2 regions of the Zhaonella formicivorans genome follow, and region 2 is predicted to be linked to the other one. Evidence: riboswitches for the same ligand, from Rfam matches in the RefSeq annotation. Region 2 holds a riboswitch; the other holds the start of a gene.
The links. Region 2 has a riboswitch for molybdenum cofactor ahead of EYS13_RS13435 (4Fe-4S dicluster domain-containing protein). Riboswitches for the same ligand answer to the same signal wherever they lie in the genome.
Positions count from the first base shown of each region.

Region 1: another riboswitch for molybdenum cofactor. It lies ahead of EYS13_RS07160 (ABC transporter substrate-binding protein); the one in region 2 lies ahead of EYS13_RS13435 (4Fe-4S dicluster domain-containing protein).

Region 1 covers NZ_CP085524.1:1,430,698-1,434,108, reverse strand. The annotation lists gene EYS13_RS07165 (FprA family A-type flavoprotein) at 274-1,470, opposite strand; molybdenum cofactor riboswitch at 1,640-1,757, shown strand; gene EYS13_RS07160 (ABC transporter substrate-binding protein) at 1,942-2,757, shown strand; gene EYS13_RS07155 (energy-coupling factor ABC transporter permease) at 3,035-3,411, shown strand, end outside.
Region 2 covers NZ_CP085524.1:2,738,919-2,742,329, forward strand. The annotation lists gene EYS13_RS13425 (tRNA1(Val) (adenine(37)-N6)-methyltransferase) at 1-747, shown strand, start outside; gene rsmI (16S rRNA (cytidine(1402)-2'-O)-methyltransferase) at 744-1,610, shown strand; molybdenum cofactor riboswitch at 1,884-1,998, shown strand; gene EYS13_RS13435 (4Fe-4S dicluster domain-containing protein) at 2,195-2,938, shown strand; gene EYS13_RS13440 (aldehyde ferredoxin oxidoreductase) at 2,985-3,411, shown strand, end outside.

The DNA of each region.
Region 1 (3,411 bases), 1.3 Mb from region 2:
CTGTTTTATTCTCAGTGCATCCACTAGGTAGAAAACACGGTATTCGGCCGCTGGCCAGCAGCCAACAGCATAATCCGGCATGATGAAAAGCGGGTAATGACTACCCCTTCAGCTTGTAGACAAAGCCCGCATGTATTATTTCGCTCTGGACAAGCTCCTACGCCGTTACCGGCGGCAAAGCCGCCGACGGCTGAGGAAACCAGTCCCGCTCCATAATACATGCGGGCTAATAATAGTTTTTCGACGGTCTAAAGCGGGTTATGACTACCCGCTTTACTTATGTTCTTTGATTTTTTGGCCGATTTGCCTGCCGTATTCATAGCACCGGCTGATTTCTTCTTCTGTGGGTACCCACCTTACTTGCAAACCTTCCATGATCAGGTTAACACCTGCCGAGGACAGTTTTTCCTCAATAGTTTTCACGGCGCCGCCTCCCCAGCCGAAGGAGCCGAAAGCCGCGCCAATCTTATTCTTTGGCTTTAATCCTTTCAGATCATCCAGAAATGGAGCCATTACCGGTAAAATATCATTGTTGATGGTGGAAGAACCGACTACAATGGCTTTACAATTCAGGACCTCTTTGATGATATCGTTCCTGTCGGTAACTGAGAGCTTATATAATTTAGCCTCTGCTCCTTCTGCCACAATTCCGTTCAAAATGGCCTTAGCCATCTTTTCGGTGCTTTCCCACATGGTATCGTAGACTATTACGGCCTTATTATCCGCCTCTCCTTTAGCCCATTTCAGGTAAGCCTGAATGATTTTTTCCGGGTTTTTCCGCCAGATTATTCCATGGCTGGGGGCAATGATTTTGATTTTCAAGCCCAGCTTTTGAACTTCCTCCAGTTTCTTGAGTACCAGCGGGCTGAATGGGTAAAGGATATTGGCATAGTACTTGGCTGCCTCATCCATGACCTCATGCTCGTCCACCTGGTCGTCAAACAAAAAGGAAGAAGCCAGATGCTGGCCAAAAGCGTCATTAGGCATAAGCAGCTGTTCCTTTTCAATGTAAGAAAACATGCTGTCCGGCCAGTGCAGCATCGGTGCTTCCAAAAATTTAATGCTTCTTTTTCCTAAGTTTAGTTCATCGCCGGTTTTGACTACCTGGAAATCACACTCCAAGCCATAGTGTTTGATTAGACCCTCTTTAGCTTTTTGAGTGCAGTAAATTTTAGCGTCAGGACAAAGCTTGATGATTTCCGGCAAAGCCCCGGAATGGTCCGGCTCGATATGGTTGACAACTATATCTTCTATTTTACCTGGGTCAACGAGAGCTGAGATGTTGGCAATCAGTTCTTTGGTAAAGGGCCTAAAAACAGTGTCAACCAAAGCGATTTTTTCGTCAATAATTAAGTAAGCGTTGTAAGTTGTGCCCCGGTGGGTGCTGTAGGCAGGGCCGTGAAAAAAGCGAATGTTCCAGTCTACCGCACCTACCCAGTGGATTCCTTCCGCAATTTGTACTGGTGGCATTAATTCATCTCCTTTCATGATTACGTACACGTATTACCAGTATAACAATACTTTTACTGATATGTCCATTTTTTGTTGAAATATGTATTCTGCCCTAGCCGAATAATTTTTAAGAACAGCAGGTATCAGTTTTTGTACGTAGAATAAATTTTATGTAACAACTCCATATTTTATTTTTATGCTCCGAACTTTACCGCCTAAAGCTTCGGCCATGGAGTAAAGTCCATAGGGTATAGCGGGAAACTGCTATGCCTCCCAATGTGGAAAGGGGTTCCTTGTGTTATTTAAAAGCCAGGCTCTTTCTACCCGCCTGGCTTTTTTAACGGGGCCCGGTTGGAGGTGATCTGTGTCAATATAATAACTTCTCCCTTTTAAGCACATTTTAGCAGTAAAAATAGGAGGGCTCGAACAGTTGTGAAAGGTAAAAAAGTTATTTTAACGTTTTTCTTAAGTCTACTTTTATTTGCTATAATGGCCGGCTGCGCCAGGGAAAGCCAACAACCGGAAAACAAGGCAGCAGAAAACCAGGGTATGAAAGAAATAATCCTAGCAACTACTACCAGTACTGTAGATAGCGGCTTGCTGGATGTTCTGAACCCGGTCTTTGAAGAAAAGACCGGCTACGTGGTAAAAACGATTCCAACCGGCACTGGTAAGGCTTTAGCCATGGGGGAACGGGGAGATGCCGATGTCCTGCTGGTACATGCTCCCGAAGCGGAAAAGAAACTGCTGGAGGAAGGTGTAGTCACCAACTACCGGCTGGTGATGCATAACGATTTTGTCATTGTGGGCCCGGAGAATGACCCTGCAGGAATCAGCCATGCCCAGACAGCTATGGAAGCGATGCAAAAGATAGCAGCAAGTCAAAGCCTCTTTATTTCCAGAGGCGACGATTCTGGAACCCATAAGAAGGAATTAAGCTTGTGGCAAAAAGCTAACGTCAAAAATGAAGGCGGCTGGTACCAGGAATCGGGCACCGGCATGGGTGAAACCCTGGCTATTGCCAATGACAAGCAGGGCTATACGCTTTCAGACAGAGGGACATACCTGGCTTTAAAAAAGAATCTCAAGCTAAAAATCCTGTTCGAGGGTGAAAAATCCCTCTTAAACATCTATCACGTCATGCAGGTTAATCAGGAGAAATTTCCCAAAGTCAATGCGGAAGGTGCTAGAGTTTACGTGGAATTTATGATTTCTCCTGAAACTCAGGAAATGATCAAAAATTTTGGTGTGGACAAATACGGTGAGCCGTTGTTTTTCCCCGATGCAGGGAAGAAGGACAGCTAAAATAAAATTAAATTTAAAATTGAAATTCAATAATTTGAAATTTGACAGCAGGAATTTTTGTTGATAGCTAGAATAAAATAGACTATACATGATATGTAAATGCGCCATGAAGGCGCTGCTGTTGCTTGTTATTTTTTGGATAATAGGCCAAGTAGGTCTAGAAACCCTGGCAGGGGTTTAGGCTTGCTTGGCTATTTGTCTTGTTGGGGAAATACTGCAAACGACACTTCATGCATGAAAAGTGTGTAGCCTGATCTATAATTAAAGGAGGATGACAATGCATATACCAGACGGATTCTTGGATGCCAAAACGTGGTTAAGTACGGCTGCTCTGTCGGCAGGGGCTCTGTCCTATGGCCTAACTCAGGCCAACAGAGAGCTTGAGGACAGGCAGATTCCCGTCATGGGAGCCATGGGGGCTTTTGTTTTTGCTGCTCAAATGGTAAATTTCCCGGTAGCAGGGGGGACTTCAGGCCACCTGCTGGGGGGTGCCCTTCTGGCTCTGACTATGGGGCCATGGCCTGCTTGCATTATCATGGCAACCATAGTTGGTCTGCAGGCATTATTCTTCAATGATGGCGGCGTTACCGTCCTAGGAGCAAACATTTTCAATATGGCTGTACTGGCACCCCTTTCGGGATATTGGGTTTATCG
Region 2 (3,411 bases):
CCGGATGAAGATGTGCAACTGGAAAAGCTGACGGATAGCGGACTGATGATTTACCAACCCAGAAAGGGGTACCGTTTTTCCCTGGATGCAGTTCTTTTAGCCCGCTTTGCTACTGTTAAGCCCGGATTTAAAATAATGGATCTGGGTACGGGCAGCGGAGTGATTCCTTTGCTCCTCTCCACAAGGCTTGAGGATTTAGAAATCACCGGTGTTGAAATCCAAGCGCACCTGGCCGACTTGGCCAGGAGGAGCGTTGCCTTAAACAACAAGACTGATAAAATATCGGTTTGTCAGGCTGATTTTAGGGAGCTTGGCAGGGAGTTTAACGGGCTATGGGATTTGGTGCTTTCCAATCCCCCTTATTATAAAAAGACATCAGGCAAAATAAGCGCGGGGGAAAGCCAAGCGATTGCCAGGCATGAACTTAAATGCGAATTAGAAGATATAGTTAAAGTGGGGGCACGGTTATTAAAGCCCAAAGGGCATTTGGCAATTGTTCATCGCCCGGAGCGGCTGCCGGAGCTTTTCGGGTTACTGGCCAAATATAAATTAACCCCGACCAGGTTAAAGCCGGTTCACCCCAATAGACAGCGTGCGGCAACAATGTTTTTGCTGGAAGCGACCAAAGGCTCTGCCAGGAATTTAAGTTTGCTTCCGCCTTTGTTCGTTTACCGGGAAACAGGTTGTTATTCCTTGGAAATGCAGCAGATATTTGCCGGCTGCAATATGCAGGATGGTGTCAAATGAACCACATAGCAAATGAAGCTGGATGTTTATATTTAGTGGCAACTCCCATCGGAAACCTGGAAGACATTACTTTACGGGCGCTCCGGGTACTGCGGGAGGTTGACCTCATCGCCGCTGAAGACACCAGGCACAGCCGTAAGCTTTTAGCCCATTACGATATACACACCCCTTTGACCAGTTACCATCAGCATAATGAAAAAGCAAAGGGAGAGGATCTGCTCGAAAAGATGTTGGCCGGGACAAAGCTGGCCCTGATTTCCGATGCCGGCATGCCTGGCATTTCGGACCCCGGCCATGAGCTGGTGCTGAAAGCGGTGCAGGCGGGGCTGAGAGTAATCCCGGTTCCCGGCCCCTCAGCGTCTTTAGCTGCTCTGGTGGTTTCTGGGCTCCCTACGGACCGCTTTGTTTTTGAAGGTTTTTTACCCCGGGGTGCCAAGGCCAAAAAGGCCGTTTTGGAAGGGCTGCAAAACGAAAGCCGTACCATAATTCTTTACGAGGCTCCCCACCGGCTTTTAAGCACTTTGCGGGACTTATATGATTTTCTGGGAGACAGGGATGTGGCACTGGTCAGGGAAATCAGCAAGATACATGAAGAAATACAGCGGGGGAAACTGGGAAGTCTGGTAGAGTACTATGGGACTCATGCACCCAAAGGCGAGTTTACGTTGATAATTAAGGGGAAAGAAAACGGGGAAAAAGGCATTGAAGTCAGTTTGGATGCACTTTTACAAGAGGTTTTTAAGTTAGAAGGAACTGGAAAAGACCGTAAGGCAGCAATTAAGGAGGTTGCTCAAAAGTACAAGTTGCCAAAGCGAGAGCTGTATAAAGCCGTGGTAGAAGCTCTGGAGAAGGATAAGCATTGAGGTCCCCGCAACTTGCCACAAAAGCATCTTTAAAGATAAGTCAGGTACGGTTTGTACGCTGGCTTATCTTTTTTTATTATTTGTGAAAACAACAATAGATTTAAAAAGTATGGCAGAATCCTTACAAAAACATGTAAAGTGTTGCGAAATGCTATAAAGAGTATTGAAAAAACCTGCAATTTGGAATTTGTGGAAGGAAATACAAGTAAAATGTCTAATAAAAAATACACTTGATCTACAATTTGACTGCGTACAGCGAAATTAGAAAATTAAATAAGCGTATCTCTCCGAGCTGTGTTACCTAAAGGGAAACTATGGTATGCAGCCGCTAGGGTATACTGGGAAACGGGTATGCCTCCCAAGGGAAAGGAGAAGAAGAAAAATATTTTTCCTTCTAAACTTGGAGGCTTCCAGTTCTCGAGACAAAGCCCAAAAGTGCAGATTATAACTCACTTTGAGGGCTTTTTTTATACCGTAAATTTCTGCCAAACAGTTAGGGGGGAGATAGGGGTGCTTTAAGGGTGAGGGGGTAGTGGTGGATATGAAAATTACTGGCCTAAGAGAGAATTGAAGGAGGTTTAAGGATGTCTGAACAAGAGAAAAGAGTAATTGCTGACAGCGAGGGGAACGTCTCCAATTTACTTGGCAAAGCCATCAGCAGGCGTAAATTTTTAAAAGGCGGAATTTTTTCCGCAGCCGGAGTAGCGGGAATGACCCTGTTTGGCGCCCTGGGCGCTTATGCAGCTACAGAGGGTAAAGTGCCGCTTTTGGTTAAATCCAAAGGTGTAATTTTAGCCGAACCATCCAGATGCGTTGGCTGCCGTCGGTGCGAGCTGGCTTGTACGGAATTTAAGGAAGGAAAATCCCATCCCTTCATCGCCAGAATAAAAATATACCGCAACTTAAACTTTGGTCCTAAAGGAGTCCAATATGGATACTGGCGCAAAGAAGGCAAATACGGTAATTCCCGTATAATCCAAGAAACATGTAAACAATGCGCCCATCCGGTTCCCTGTGCCATGTCCTGCCCAAATGGTGCCATCGAAGCTGATCCTGTAACAGGGGCCAGGGAAATCAATAGCAGCAAATGCGTAGGTTGTGGCATTTGTACCCGGGCCTGTCCTTGGGAAATGACCGCAGTGGATCCAGAAACCAAGAAGGCGACAAAGTGCAATCTTTGTGATGGGAATCCCATGTGTGTCGATGCTTGCCCGTCGGGAGCATTAAAATATATTTCCTGGCGTGATCTGACAAAAGAAGTGGCTGTGCGCCAGGCAAGTATCGCGGCTGTTAATGATAGCTGCAACCAGTGCCATGCAACTAAATAGCGACATGGCTTCTAGTTTTTAGTATTGTTGAAGGAGGAGATAAGTAATGGCTACTTACGGAGGATGGGCCGGCAAGGTTTTACGTGTAGATTTAGGTACCGGTAAAATTACCGCGGAAAATACCATTGAAAAATACAAGGATTTTTTAGGTGGGGGAACGGGTATAGGATATAAAGTAATGTGGGATGAAGTACCGGCGGGAACTAAAGCTTGGGACCCGGAAAACAGAATTATTTTCAGCTGTGGACCGTTAGCCGGAACAGGAGCACCTGCAAATGGCCGCACTGCCATTACATCATTGTGGCCCTTACATAAAAAAGAGCTGGTCGGCACTGGCCATATGGGCGGGCATTTTGCAGCGGAATTAAAATTTGCCGGTTGGGATGCCATAATTGTGCAAGGTAAAGCGGCCAGGCCGGTTTGGATTAGTATTGAGGATGAAAAAGTAGAAATTAAAGATGCAAGCCATTTGT